DNA from 2 places in the Pseudactinotalea sp. Z1732 genome. Region 1 is predicted to be linked to the other one. Evidence: riboswitches for the same ligand, from Rfam matches in the RefSeq annotation. Region 1 holds a riboswitch; the other holds the start of a gene.

Region 1 (7,310 bases):
TGGATGCTTTGACAACACCCATGTTGGATCAGGGCCACGAGCCCCTACCTCAACGGCACACCACGCTCAAAGTTGAAGAGCCGTCATGACTTCACTTGCTCATTCGGAAGTGAACCTGCCCCGGGTTCTGGTCGTCGATGACGAAGCCCCCTTGGCGCGATTGGTTGCGAACTATCTGGAGCGCGATGGCTTCGAGGTCCAGACCTGCGGGGACGGTGATGACGCGGTACAGCGTGCGCGACAGTGGCGCCCTGGGGTGGTGGTGCTGGACCTTGGTCTGCCCGGTCTCGATGGCATCGAGGTGTGCCGGAGGGTGCGGGTGTTTTCTGATTGCTACATCATCATGCTCACCGCTCGCGTGGAGGAGGTAGACAAACTTATCGGCCTGTCGGTGGGCGCCGATGATTATGTGACCAAGCCGTTCAGCGCGCGTGAGCTCGTTGCACGGGTGCGGGCGATGCTGCGTCGTCCGCGGCAGAACTCACCGGGCCACCATGGCGCAGTGGCGTCGTTCGGGCCATTGACCGTTGACGCTCTGGGGCGGGAAGTGTTCCTCGACGGAAAGAGTGTCCAATTGACGCGCACTGAGTTCGACGTCCTGGCAGCGCTGGCGGGGCGCCCGGACATGGTCTTTTCCCGGCGCCAACTCATCGAGACGGTGTGGGGGCCCAATTGGGTGGGCGATGACAACCTTGTCGATGTTCACATCGGGCATCTGCGGCGCAAACTCGGCGACAAGGCATCCGCGCCGAGGTTCGTCCGCACTGTGCGGGGGGTCGGCTACCGAATGGGGACGGGTTCATGAACAAGCGGCCGCGAAAACAGTGGGGGCTGGGTGCTCGGCTCCTGGCAGCGATCGTCGCGGTCCTGTTGGTGGCCGCCGGGACAGCATGGGCTGTGGCCTCGGTGATCGGGCCGATGATCTTCCACGATCACATGCTCATGGCCGAGCCCGCTGACTCCGAGGTCGTGGCGCACGCAAGGCAAGCCTTCACCGCGGCATGGACCCTGTCTCTGTCCCTGGCGCTCCTCGTCGCTCTCCTGACGTCAGTGCTGGTCAGCATTTTCCTTACTCGACGCATCACCATGGCGTTAGAACGCCTCCGCCAAGCAGCAGCGAAGGTCGCCAGCGGTGACTACAACGTCCATGTGCCAGCGGTCCGCATGGGTGCGCAGTTCGATGACCTCGCCGGCGCGTTCAACACCATGGCCACCGACCTTGGTGGGATCGAACAGACCCGCACTCGCATGTTGGGCGACCTGGCTCATGAATTGCGCACCCCGGTGGCGACGCTGGATGGCTACCTCGAAGGGATTGTGGACGGTGTCGTGCCGGCTGATGAACCGACCATAGTCATGCTGCGTGAGCAGGTGGCACGACTTGCCCGTCTGGCCCAGGACATGGCCCTGGTGACTGCCGCTAGCGAGGGACGCTTAGAAATGCGATGGCAGCTGGTGCGGGTCGGTGACCTGCTCGAAGACGCCGCAGCACAGGCAAGCGTGAAGTGCACTAGCAAGGACATTGACCTGGCGATCGTGGCCACAAGGTCAGAACGCCAGGCGGTCATCACCGCCGACCCTGACCGGCTCGGGCAGGTCTTGACAAATTTGCTGGACAACGCCGTGCGGCACACCCCCAAGGGAGGTCAGGTCCAGTTGGGCGCCGACCGGATTGGATCGCGCCTGCGTTTGTGGGTGCAGGACAATGGCAGCGGAATAGCCGCCGAGCATCTGCCCCACCTGTTCGAGCGCTTCTACCGTGCCGATGCTGCTCGTGACCGCGCGCACGGAGGGTCGGGGATCGGCCTTGCCATCAGCCACTCCATCGCCCAGGCCCATGCGGGCAGTGTGAGAGCGGACAGCGCGGGGCTTGGCCACGGCGCGGTGTTCACTATCGAACTGCCGTTAAGTCGTCAGCATTCACAGGCTTGATATCAACTCCAATGGGCACCTCAAGGGATGCGTCCTCGTCGGCACCCACAGCACGAGCATCGGCCCGCCCCTGGGGCAGGGCGGGCCGATGCAGAGTGCTGAGATCTGCGGTCAGAGCACGCGGATGAACGTGGGGTTGTTATGGAAGATGGGTCCCTCGTACAGCGCGGTGCCGGGGTTTCGGGCGGCGATGTTGTTGCCATTGCCGGTGTAGATGCCCACGTGACCGGGCCACGCCACCAGATCGCCGGGCTGGGCTTCGGCTGCCGAGACGATGCGTCCGGCGCCCGCCTGGGCACCGGATGTCCGAGGCAGGCTTACCCCGAATTGGGCGAAGACGTAGGCGGTGAAGCCCGAGCAATCAAAGCCCGCCGGGGTGGAGCCGCCCCACACATACGGGGTGCCTACATAGCGGCGGGCGACGTCCACGACCGCAGAACCGGAAGAGGTGCTTGCGACCTGCTCGCTGGACCCGCCCGAGCCTTCCCCGGCCTGCTCCTCGGCCTGCTGCTCCGGCTGTTGAGCCGGCTGCTCGGTGCGCTGCCCGGTGCGGGAGGCCGGGGCGGCGTCCTGGGTGGGGCGCTGCGGCGCGGTGATGACCGGCTCTGGCGGCGGGGGAGGGGGCGGGGCTTCGGAGGAGACCTCGGCGGCGGCGAAGTCCCAGGCGATGTCTGCATCGACCGAGACGGTCGGTGAGGTGGTCACCTTGTCGAGGTCGGCGTCGAGCACCACGTTGGCCAGGGAGCCAACGCCGGAACTCGAACTCGACACCTGGGGGAGGGCTACAGCGCTGGAGGCGCCCATGGTGAGCGCCAAGCCGGAGGAGGCAAAGACGGCCAGCGCCCGTCTGCCGGTGGTCCCAGTGACTGCGTGACCAAGAACGGTCAGTGGGGTGGAGGGGCGGCAGGCCGCGCGGTGTCGGGCGCCGGTTGTTGGTTCAGTCAATTCGGTTCTCCAGTTCGCCTACGAGGTCAGTTGTCGGGTTCGGGTTGGAGATTCACCCGGTCTCACCTGGCTTCCCAGGCGGGACTTCACCCCTAGGTGCTCGCGCACCGACGGTTGGGTCCCCCGCCCCTGCCACGGCGTTGATCGGTGACCACGGTGCGGTGGCAGGGTTCGGCGTCCGCTTGTGGGCTTCCCGCACGGCGGGAGCAAGAGTGACAGTACATACCGCAAATCCTCAGATCACGGTTTGATCACGGGATTACCGGAATACTTCATCAAACCTTCATCGTCACACCCCGCCTCGCCGGCTGCATGCCTGCCGCTGCTGTCGTAACGTCGAGAGCCAATGCTGTGATGGTTATCGAAACGGGAGCGACAATGAGAACCGCAGAGATGATGGATACCCACCCTGCCCAGATCACTCTGGACCGGGATCTACTGGCCCGAACGATCGATGCCCTCGTGGCCTGTTCCCAGGCGTGTACCGCCTGCGCAGACGCTTGTCTGAGCGAGGAAATGGTTGCCGAGTTGCGCACGTGCATACGTACCAACCTGGACTGCGCCGACATCTGCGATGCCACGGCCCGCATGCTGTCCCGACAAACCGGTCATGACGCTAACCTCATCCGTGCTCAGTTGCAGGCCTGCGCCCAGGCTTGTCAGTCCTGCGGCGATGAGTGCGCCCGTCACGCACAGGCCCATGACCATTGCCGCATCTGCGCAGAGGCGTGCCGAGCCTGCGAGGAAGCCTGCAACGAACTCCTCGCCACCATCAGTTGACAGGGCTACTTGCGCCCGCGCCGGCCCAGAACGGCCTGCTGGGGCGATTCAAATAGGCGCCGCAGGAAGGCTCCGCCTGGGTCCGGGACGAAAGACCTAAACTCTCGGCAGCAGCAGTTGCCTACGATGACCCAGTTGATCGGCAAGAATCCTTGGTAAGTATGACCTGCTGCCGTGCTGGTCAGAAGATGCGCCGGGACTGATAGGACAGGTGGAAGAACGTGAAAAGAATTGCGGCGATCGTCGGGGCGCTGGTGCTGATCCTCGCCGGCTGCTCCTCGGCGGATCCGGCCTCCGAGCCAACCACCGAGGGTGATGAAGCCGAGTTCCTCGCCACCCATGACCTGGCCGGCATGGAGGTCGCGGAGATGATCGACCACCTCGATCGACTCGGTGGGCCCGAACGCCCCACCGACTACATGGCCTCCATCCGAGCCGATGAACTGATGTTCTCCGATGGGCAGCAAGAACTTACCCTGCCCATGCCCGAGGACCGTTTCTACCTCTCCGTAGCCCCCTACGTGAACCAGACTCACGAGTGCTTCTACCACAGCCTGACCACATGCCAGGGTGAGCTGACCGACGAGGACCTCCAGGTGCGGATCCTCGACGATGCAACAGGCGAGGTGCTCATCGATGAAGAGGTGACGACCTATGCGAACGGCTTCGCCGGCTTCTGGTTGCCGCGCGATGTCCAGGGCACCATTGAGGTTCACTATGACGGCCTGACCGGGTCAGCCGACTTCTCCACCACCGACGAGGGCGCGACCTGCCTCACCACCCTCCAACTGACGTAGGAACGCCCGGGCCGGCCGCGGAGGGGCTCAGAGGGCCTCGCACCTAGTCGGCCCAGGGTCCCTTCACCGGGTCGACATGACACTTGGATGGGCGCGGTCACAACCTGTGCCAGGGCGGAGCAGCAGGATGGCGCATCGGTGAGCGCGGCGCACACGGCAGGCGCCTCCCCGGATGCCAGCGCACCCCATGGCCGGGTCACCGGGCTGGACGCGGCACGGGCGCTGGCCATCGTGGGCATGGTCGCGGTCAACATCGGTCCGCTGTATGACGACGGCATTGCTGGGCTCGTCATGCGGTTGCCGCACGGGCGGGCCTCATTGTTGTTCGTGCTGCTGGCCGGGATCGGGTACTCGTTGCTGACCCGGCGAGCCCGTGACGGTGGCGCGCTGCCGTGGGGGCAGGTGTTGTGGCGGACGGTTCTGCTGAGCCTGATCGGGTTGAGTACTCAGTTAGCGGGTCATGGCTCTGATGTCATCCTGACCACCTATGCGGTGCTCTTCCTCGTGGGACTGGTGGTGGTGCGGGCACCGTCCGGGCTGCTGCTGACCGCCTCGATCGTGGCAGTTGCCGCTGGGCCACTGGTGTGGCTGGGTGTCCAACTGCGAACCGGTGAGGTCTTCGACCGCGAGCCTGCCACGATGCTGGACGCGCCGGGGCAGATCGTGGCCTCGACACTGCTGACCGGGCCCTACCCGGTGATCACCTGGCTCGCGCCGTTCCTATTCGGGATGTGGCTAGGCCGGTTGCGGCTGCACGACCGGTGGGTCCAGATACGGCTGACTGTGGCGGCAGTGGTGCTGACCTTGATTGCCGAACTCGGCTCCCGGGTGCTGGAAGTGTTCCTGGGGCGGCCCGGTAGAGAGCCGGCTGTGGACTGGTTCCTCTCGGCGGCGGCGCATTCGCAGATGCCGTTGTGGCTGATCCGGGGCAGCGCCTCGGCCGTGGCGGTGCTGGCCCTGACACTATTGGTGCTGCCTTACCTGGGCCGCTTTGGTTGGCCGCTGGTGGCCACGGGGCAGTTGGCGCTGACGGTGTATGTGGTCCACTTGTTCGCCATCGCGCAGGTGGTGCGTCCCGGGCCGCAGACCGCCCAGGACGGTCTGGCCATCACCGCGGTGATGGCACTGGTGCTGGTAGGAGCGGCGGTGGCCTGGCGGCACTTCTTCTCCCGCGGCCCACTGGAGGCAGCGTTGCGGCTGTGGCGCCGGTGACGAACTGGCCCCTCGTCACTGACCCGCCATGTCACCGCCATTGGCCCCTACCCGACGAACGCAGTTGTTGCCCGCTCAGACCCCGGCGTAGGAGTGCAGGGAGTTGATGAAAATGTTCACGCCGTAGTAGTTGAACATCAGTGCCGCGAACCCGGCCAGGGAGAAGTAGGCGAAGGCCTTCTTGCTCCAGCCGGTGGTCAGCCGCACGTGGCAGTATGCGGCATAGATGATCCACACCATCAGCGAGACGACCTCCTTGGGGTCCCAGCCCCACGCCCGGCCCCAGGCGTACTCGGCCCAGATCGATCCGGTGATGAGCACGAAGGTCCAGCCCACTAGGCCCACGGCGTTCAGCCGGTAGGACAATCGCTCCAGGGTCTCCTCTGCGGGGAAGGCGTCCAACAGCCGGGACCAGAACGTGGGCCGGGCCGGCAACGTCTGTGGCTCCTGTCCGCCCAGGTCCATCGATGCGACTTCACCCTCGGTGGGCTGTGCCTCCTGCGCCACCAGCGTGGCACCCCGGGTGCCGTCGGCGCCTGCGCTAGCACTGCCCGTGCGAGCACCGTGCGCACCGCTACGGCCCTCGACACCGCGGCCGCCTAACGGCTGCCGCCTTGATCCGCCGGACTGGGCATGCTCGGCTTCCCGCCGTCGTTCGTCACCTCCACGCACCAGTTGCAGCACTGACAGTGCTGCGCCCACGCAGAACAACGCGGTCGCCAGCGAGGCAACCGATACGTGGATCACCAGCCAGTAGGACTGCAGTGCCGGCTGCACCCCGTCGGCGACGGTGTACAGCAGCGTGATAGCAATGAGCAGCGCGACCACGTTGATCAGCAAGACCAGCGTCCCCAGGTAACGGACATCCTTGTGCCGGTTGACCACCATGAACACCACCATGGTGAACATCGTCGACATCAGGGTGAACTCATACATGTCCGCCCACGGCACCCGCTCGGCGGCGATCGCGCGCAGCACCACTGCCCCGACGTGAAAGATCAGCCCGAGCCAACTGGTGCTCATCGCGATGCCCACCGCCTTGCGGGCCCGGCCCGGGTCTGCCCCCTTGCCGAACCCGGACAGGTCCACCGCGAAGCCCACCATCGCCACCACGTAGGCGCTGATGGTGCCGTAAATCAACAACGTGCTAATCGTGCCCAGTTGCTCGTTCATTTTTTCTCCCTTGCGCCCGGACCGGGCAATACACTCAGGACCCGATCAAGTTCACCGCGCAGACCTGAGTCGTCATTGCGCGCCAATGCTGCGGCATGCACCACTGTCGTGCCCCGCTCCCCGGGCACCAGACGCACCCAGATCCGCCGCCGGGGCAGAAACAGCGCGGCGATCAACCCGCCGAAAGCCAGCGTGGCGAAGATCCCCTGCCAAAGCGGGGCCGGGTCATAACGCAGGTCCAACGCCACGAACCGGGGCAGGTCGTTGAAGGTCAACGTACCCTGCCCGTCGGGCAGGTCCACGCTCTGGCCCGGGCGCAGCTCCAGTTGCACCGGACCTTCGGTGCCGTCCTGCCCGGTAGTGATGACCTGCTCCAGACCATCGGTGTCCAGCACGAACATATTGCGCGGCACGCCCTCGTCCAGGCCCAAGTCCCCGGTGTACATCTGCAGCAGCATCACCGGGTCCATC
Region 2 (7,310 bases), on a different contig from region 1:
TTCGCCGGGAACCCGATCGGCGGGCCGGTGGTGGGCTGGATCGCGGAGAACTGGGGCGCCCGCTGGGCGATCGGCATCGGTGCGATCGCCGCCATCCTGGTGGCGGGGATCGCCGCTCTGTGGACCGTGAAGCGGGAGGACGTGCGGGTGCGTTACCGCCTCCGGCAGCGTCCGCACCTGCTGGTGCAGAACCGCCACGAGCAACTCGACGCCGCGCGGGCCCGCGAGGAACTCAGGACCCAGGAGGGCGTGAACGCCGGCAGCGCCGCCTGACCGGGGGGCTGACCAGCACCGCCTGCCCAGCGTCGCCTGCCCGGCCGGCTGACCAGCACCGCCCTCAGCCTCCTGGCGCTCCTGCGGGAGCGCCGGGTCAGCGGACCTGGACCACCACTTTCCCGAGCGCGCGGCCGGCGCCCACGTACGTCAGCGAAGAGGCGCACTGGACCGAAGCGACTACAGACGCTCGACGACGTAATCCAGGCAGGCGGTCAGCGCTGCGGCATCCTCGGGGGTCACCGAGGGGTAGGTGCCGATCCGCAACTGGTTGCGCCCGAGTTTGCGATAGGGCTCGGTGTCGACGATGCCGTTGTTGCGCAGCACCCTCGCCAGCACCGCGGCATCGATGCTCTCCTCGAAGTCGATCGTGACCACCACCGGCGAGCGGTGTGCCGGGTCGGCCACGAAGGGGGTGGCGAAGTCACGCTCGGTGGTCCACTGGTACAGCAGCTGGGAGGACTGCGCGGTGCGCGCCGCGGCGAAGTCCAGGCCGCCCTGGTCGTTCAACCAGTCGACCTGCTCGGCCAACAGCACCAGGGTGGCGATCGCCGGGGTGTTCACGGTCTGGTCCTGCCGGGAGTTGGCCAGCGCCGCGGGAAGGGACAACGACGCCGGCGCCCAGCGCTGACCCAGTTCCTCGACCCGCTCGATCGCGGCCGGGGACAACAGGGCCAGCCACAGGCCGCCGTCGGAGCCCAGGGCCTTCTGTGGGGCGAAGTAGTAGGCGTCGGTCTGGCTCACGTCCACCTCCACCCCACCCGCGGCCGAGGTGCCGTCGACGAGCATCAGGGCACCGTCGTCGTCGACCCTTCTGACCGGGGTGAGGGTGCCGGTGGAGGTCTCGTTGTGGACCCAGCAGTAGGCATCGATCCCCGCAGCGGCCTCGGGGGAGCGGGTGCTGCCGGGTTCGGCGGTGAGGATCTGCGGGTCGGCCAGGAACGGTGCGCCGCTCGCGGCGGCGGCGAACTTGGCGCCGAACTCCCCGGCCCGGACGTGCTGGGAGCGGGTGCGGATCAATCCGAAGGTGGCCGCGTCCCAGAACATCGAGGCGCCACCGTTGCCCAGGGCCACCTCGTACCCCTCGGGGAGGTTGAACAGGGCAGCGAGACCCTCCCGGACGCGGCCGACCAGGGAGCGCACCGGGGGCTGACGGTGGGAGGTGCCCAGCAGCGTGGTGCCCAGGGCGGCCAGCGCCTGGCTCTGCTCCGGCCTGATGCGCGCGGGACCGGAGCCGAACCGGCCGTCCGCGGGACGGATCGAGGCCGGGATGGCGATCGCGGGATCGTTCATGGGCACGATCATCGCAGGTCCGCCGGCCTCGCCAGGAGCGCTGCGGCGCGCGGCCGGCCGGCCCTGGGCGGGAGAGTTGCCGGCAGGGCGCGCAGGAGGTGCGGCGCACCCGGTCCGGAGCCGGACGCCGGGCACTAGGCTGACGGGAGGAATGCGGCGACCACCAAGGGGCAGGCACGTGAGCGACCTGATCGACACCACGGAGATGTATCTCAAGACCGTGTTCGAACTGATCGAGGACGGCGTGGTGCCCCTGCGCGCCCGGATCGCGGAGCGTCTGGGTCACTCCGGGCCCACCGTGTCCCAGACGGTGGCGCGCATGGAACGGGACGGCCTGATGGTGGTCTCCGGTGACCGGCACCTGGAACTGACCGATGAGGGCCTGCGGCGGGCCACCCAGGTGATGCGCAAGCACCGCCTGGCCGAACGGCTGCTGACCGATGTGATCAAACTCGACTGGCCCTACGTGCACGAAGAGGCCTGCCGGTGGGAGCACGTGATGAGCGAGCGGGTGGAGCAGCAGTTGCTCGAACTGCTCGAGCGCCCGCGGGAGGATCCCTACGGCAACACCATCCCCGGCCCCGCCGAGATCGGGCAGCCCGTCGCCGGTGTCGCCGAACTGCCCGGTACGTCCCTGAGCACCGCTATCACCGCCGATCCGGCCCACTACACGCTGGTGCGGATCGGGGAGCCGCTGCAGGTGGATGTGGAGCTGCTGACCGAGTTCGAGCGCGTCGGGTTGGTGCCCGGGGTGGGCTTCCGCGCCCAGACCGACGGCGCAGCGGTAGACCTGACCGTGAACGGACAGAGTCTGGAGCTCACCGAGGACACCGTGGGGCACCTGTTCGTCAGCGCCGCCGAGCCGGGGTGATCCGGTGCCCGTAGCGGGTGTCCGTGTGACGCCCGCGTGCGTTCGGGACGGGGCGCCGGAGGGCCCGCCGGCAGGTGCTCGGTGCCGTGGATCTAGCACAGCCGCAGCCCGCGCGCTCGCTGGGCGGGTCACGAGAGCGGCGTCCTGCATGTGGCGCAGTCCACATTGTGGCGATGACACAGCGTCTCGTCGATCGCGCCGTTGCCTCGGAATTCCACCATTTTCTGGGGACGTAGGCGCCAGGGGCAGATCCTGTGAACCATTTCACAGAACCAATTGTGACCGGAATGTGACTTTTGCCGGGTGCGTCGGGTAACGTCAGCCGTGCTCGTCGTCCCCTCCATCGATGAGTACCCGCAGGCGGCGCCGAACCCTGTCACCGCCAGCAGGTCCCGACAGACGCAATTGACAGGGACGGGGGACCCAACCTTTGGTGCGCGAGCACCTAGGGGTGAAGTCCCACCTGGTTCGCCAGGTAAGACCGGGTGAATCTCCAACCCGAACCCGACAGCTCACCCCGTAGGCGCGTGGAGAAGATTTTGACTCAACGCACAACCGGAGCCCGCCACCGCGCAGCGTGCCGGCCCTCCACCCCCCTGACCGCTTTCGGCACCACAGTGGCCGGCACCACCGGTCGTCGTGCACTGGCCGTAGTTGCTTCCTCCGGACTGGCGCTGACCATGGGCGCCTCCACCGCGGCCGCTGCCCCCCAGGTGTCCAACTCCGCTTCCGGCCTCGGTTCGCTGGCCAACGTGGTGCTCGATGGTGACCGCGACTCCGTCAGCACCTCGCCGACCATCTCGGTCGACGCCGACACCGACTGGTCCTTCACCGCGGCCGTGGTGAGTTCCGAGGCCCCGCCACCACCTCCGCCCCCACCGCCCCCGCCGGCGGCGACCACGCAGCGGCCCACCGCGGCCACCGCCCCGGCGGCCCGCACCGGCAACCGCACCGCCGCTCCGGCTCAGGAGGAGACGCAGCAGGCGGAGGAGCAGCAGGCCGAGGAGCCCGCGAGCGAATCCACGCAGAGCGCCGCACCCGCGTCCGGTTCCGGCTCTGCCGTGGTGAACCTGGCCCGCCGGTACACGGGCACCCCGTACGTGTACGGCGGTAGCACTCCGGCCGGGTTCGACTGCTCCGGCTTCACCGCCTACGTGTACGCCCAGTTCGGTGTCTCCCTGCCCCGGTCGTCCTCGGCCCAGCGCAACGCCGGCCGTGTGGTCTCGGCTTCTGAGGCGCGGCCCGGCGACCTGGTCTGGTGGCCCGGACACGTGGGCATCTACACCGGCAACGGCCAGCACATCGCGGCTCGCAACCCCAGTTCACCCCTGCACGAGGGCCCGATCTGGAACTCGAGCCCCACGTTCATCCGTGTGATGGGCTGACCGGCACACGCACCACTCACAACGGCTCGTCCCGCATCGGGGCGGGCCGTTGTGCTGTGCGCACCGGTGCGTCGTGTACCTGCGTGCCCGTGCGGAGAGGTGCTGGCACAGGCACCGATGAACAGCTCCGATGAGACAGCTATAAGATTTTCCGGCGACATGCCCCGCAACCGTCAGGCTTGTAGCACAATGGTCAAGATCAGCCCAAAAAACGGGGGTAGACCGGTATGGAACGCGAACCCACGATCCTCGTCGGAGTCGACGGATCAGCCGCCAGCCTGAACGCACTGGACTGGGCGTTGGCCCACGCCGGAAAGTCGGGTTGGAACCTGCACCTGGTGTGTGCCTACGCGCTGCCCACCTTCGCCGCCGGAACCATCGACGGCGGGTATGCCACCCTGGACGACACCGCCATCCGCGACGGCGCGCAAGCGGTCCTGGACGAGGCCCTCACCCGCTGTGAGGGCGTGGGTGTGCAGGTGACCAGCGCCCTGGAGACCGGCGACGCGGCCGGAGTGTTGGTGGACCTGTCCGCCCAGGTGCGCCTCGCCGTCGTCGGCACCCGGGGCCGGTCCGGATTCGCCGAACGGATCCTGGGCACCGTCTCCTCGGCGCTACCGGCCCACTCCCACTGCCCCACCGTGGTGGTGCCGCACCGGGAGGGCGAGGACGACGAGGACGCCGGTCTGCCGTTGCCGGTGCGCCGGATCGTGGTGGGCGTGGACGGGTCGGACTCGGCCAAACTCGCCCTGAACGTGGCCATCGACGAGGCCGAACGGTGGGAGGCGGAACTGACCGCCGTGGTCGGTGTGCCGATGGGCGCCGGCGCCGGCCTGCTGGGCTGGCTGCCCTCCGGGGTGGACCGGGAGACCCTGCTGGCCGACGTCAAGACCGGCCTGGACGTCACGGTGGACCGGGCCAGTCAGGGTCGTTCGGTGCAGGTGCGCCGGCACGCCCTGGATGGCACCGGAGCGGCGCTGCTGTCGGAGTTCTCCACCGCGGTGGACCTGGTGGTGGTCGGCTCGCGCGGCCGCGGCGGCTTCACCGGGATGCTGCTGGGCTCCACGTCCCAGACCGTGCTGCATCACTCCCGTTGCCCGGTCATGGTGGTGCCCACCAGCAGCACCGACGATCCCGAGGACCACGCCTTCAACTGGAAGCGGCGCCGGCACTAAGCCGCCAGCCCGCCACCCCACGGCGCCCACCCGGCCCCCGCGGCACCCCCACCCCCACCCCACCCCCAACCCGTCCCTGCGGCGGCGAGGGCGAGCGTGAGCGTCGAGGGCGAGCCTTGGGGGACTCGCCTTCGGCTGGGAGGCTCGCCCTCGGCGGCGGCGGCTATGGCGGCGGCGGAGGCGGGGTGGCGACGGCGGTGGCGTTGGGGTGGCGACGGCGGCGGGGGGGCTACCGGGCGCTGCGCAGCACCCGGCCCAGGGTGTCCATGAGGCGGTCCAGGTCCGACTCGGTCACCGTCAGCGGCGGGGCGAAGCGGATGGTGTTGTCGTGGGTCTCCTTGGCCAGGATGCCCTCGGCGGCCAGCCGCTCACTGACCTCACGCCCGGACAGAGACACCACGTCCAGGCCCATCCACAAGCCGATCACCCGGGCGTCGGTGGCCAGCCCGTCGGCAACCAGATCCTTGGCCGGGCCCTCCAGCCTCGGACCGAGGTCGCGCGCCCGGGCCTGGAACTCACCCGTGGCCAGCAGTTCCGTCACCGCGATCCCCACCGCACACGCCAACGGGTTGCCGCCGAAGGTGGACCCGTGCGTACCGGCGGTCATCACACCGAGCACATCGGCCCGGCCCACCACCGCAGAGACCGGCACGATTCCACCACCGAGGGCCTTGCCCAGCGTGGTCAGGTCCGCGCGCACGCCGAACAGCTCCTGGGTGAGGGTGGCCCCGGTGCGGCCGAGGCCGGACTGGATCTCATCGAGCACCAGCAGTGTGTTCGTCTCATCGCAAGCCGCGCGCACCTGCTCCAGGTAGCCCTCCGGCGGGATCATCACCCCGTTCTCGCCCTGGACCGGCTCCAGCAGCACGGCCACGGTGTCCGGCGTGATCGCCGCGCGCACCGAGGCGGCGTCACCGTAGGGCACGACGACGAAGCCCGGGGTGTAGGGACCGAATCCTTCCCGGGCAGCCGGGTCGGTGGAGGCGGAGATGATCGTGGTGGTGCGGCCGTGGAAGGCGCCGTCGGCCACGATGATCTCGGCCCGGTCGGCCGGCACGCCCTTGACCTCATACCCCCACTTGCGGGCGGTCTTGATCGCGGTCTCCACCGCCTCGGCGCCGGTGTTCATCGGGAGCAGCATCTCGGTGCCGGTCAACTCCGTGACCGCGCCGGCGAACCGCTCCAGATGCTCATGGCTCACCGCCCTGGAGGTCAGGGTGAGCCGGTCCAACTGGTCCTTGGCGGCCCGGACCAGGTGCGGGTGGCGGTGACCGAAGTTCAGCGCCGAGTACCCGGCCAGGCAGTCCAGGTACTCCCGGCCGCTGGTGTCGGTGACCATCGCGCCCTCGGCGGTGGCCAGCTCCACCTCCAGCGGGTGATAGTTCGGCGCCAGCGGTCCGGGTGCGTTCGTGGTGTGGGGGTTGTTCGTCATCGTGCGACCTCCTCGTCGGTGACTCGCGGGAATCACTGGGCTGCGCCGTCGTCGGCCTCACCCGGGCGCAGGGCGCCCAGGGCGGGTAGTGCGCTCGCGGCTGCGTCGTCGTCGGCCTTGGTTGAACTCCGCAGGATCAGGGTGCAGCACTTGGCGCCGCCACCGCCCTTGAGCAGTTCGGAGGTGTCCACCGCGATCGGCTCCAATCCGCGCTCGCGGGCCTGCGCGGCCAGGTTGGTCGCTCCCGGTGCGTGCACCACGTGGGTACCGTCGCTGACGGCGTTCAGGCCCAGGGCCTGGGCGTCGGCGTCGCCGGCCACGATCGCCTCGGGGAACATGCGCTGCAGCACCCGCTGGGAGCCGGGGGAGAAGGCGGGCGGGTAGTAGGCGATCAGGTCATCGCGCAGGATGGTCAGTGCGGTGTCGAGGTGGTAAAAGCGCGGGTCCACCAGTTGCAGCGAGATCACCGGGCGGCCGAAGACCTCCTGGGCTTCGGAGTGCGCGGCGGCGGAGGTGCGAAAACCGGTCCCGGCCAGGATGTACCCGTTGGTGCACAGCAGGTCCCCCTCGCCCTCGTTGGTCTCGGCGGCCTCGACGGGAGTGAACCCGGCCCGGCCCAACCAGTCCAGGTACGCCGGGGCTTCGCCGGCGCGCTCGTTGTGCCGGAACCTGGCGGAGTAGGCGATGCCGCCGATCACGGTGGCACCGTTGGCGGCGTAGACCATGTCCGGGTACTGCGGCAGCGGGTCGATCACGTCGACGGTGTGCCCCAGGTCCGCATAGGTGCGGCGCAGCGTGTCCCACTGGCTCATCGCGCGGTCGACGTCGGTGGAGACCTTGGCGTTCATCCAGGGGTTGATCTCGTAGGAGACCGTGAAGTG

The links. Region 1 has a riboswitch for cyclic di-AMP ahead of ACPL7H_RS19085 (C40 family peptidase). Riboswitches for the same ligand answer to the same signal wherever they lie in the genome.
Region 2: linked by a shared signal. The riboswitch ahead of ACPL7H_RS11845 (C40 family peptidase) and the one ahead of ACPL7H_RS19085 (C40 family peptidase) in region 1 are both predicted to bind cyclic di-AMP.

Annotation. Positions count from the first base shown of each region.
Region 1 is NZ_JBMPQC010000029.1:4,083-11,392, reverse strand. It holds gene ACPL7H_RS19095 (response regulator) at 86-805, shown strand; gene ACPL7H_RS19090 (ATP-binding protein) at 802-1,932, shown strand; gene ACPL7H_RS19085 (C40 family peptidase) at 2,044-2,877, opposite strand; cyclic di-AMP (ydaO/yuaA leader) riboswitch at 2,878-3,027, opposite strand; gene ACPL7H_RS19080 (four-helix bundle copper-binding protein) at 3,256-3,657, shown strand; gene ACPL7H_RS19075 (CueP family metal-binding protein) at 3,879-4,454, shown strand; gene ACPL7H_RS19070 (heparan-alpha-glucosaminide N-acetyltransferase domain-containing protein) at 4,593-5,666, shown strand; gene ccsB (c-type cytochrome biogenesis protein CcsB) at 5,742-6,839, opposite strand; gene resB (cytochrome c biogenesis protein ResB) at 6,836-7,310, opposite strand, start outside.
Region 2 is NZ_JBMPQC010000005.1:237,618-244,927, reverse strand. It holds gene ACPL7H_RS11860 (MFS transporter) at 1-273, shown strand, start outside; gene serC (phosphoserine transaminase) at 454-1,566, opposite strand; gene ACPL7H_RS11850 (iron dependent repressor, metal binding and dimerization domain protein) at 1,745-2,437, shown strand; cyclic di-AMP (ydaO/yuaA leader) riboswitch at 2,808-2,977, shown strand; gene ACPL7H_RS11845 (C40 family peptidase) at 2,977-3,822, shown strand; gene ACPL7H_RS11840 (universal stress protein) at 4,050-4,997, shown strand; gene rocD (ornithine--oxo-acid transaminase) at 5,227-6,429, opposite strand; gene ddaH (dimethylargininase) at 6,462-7,310, opposite strand, start outside.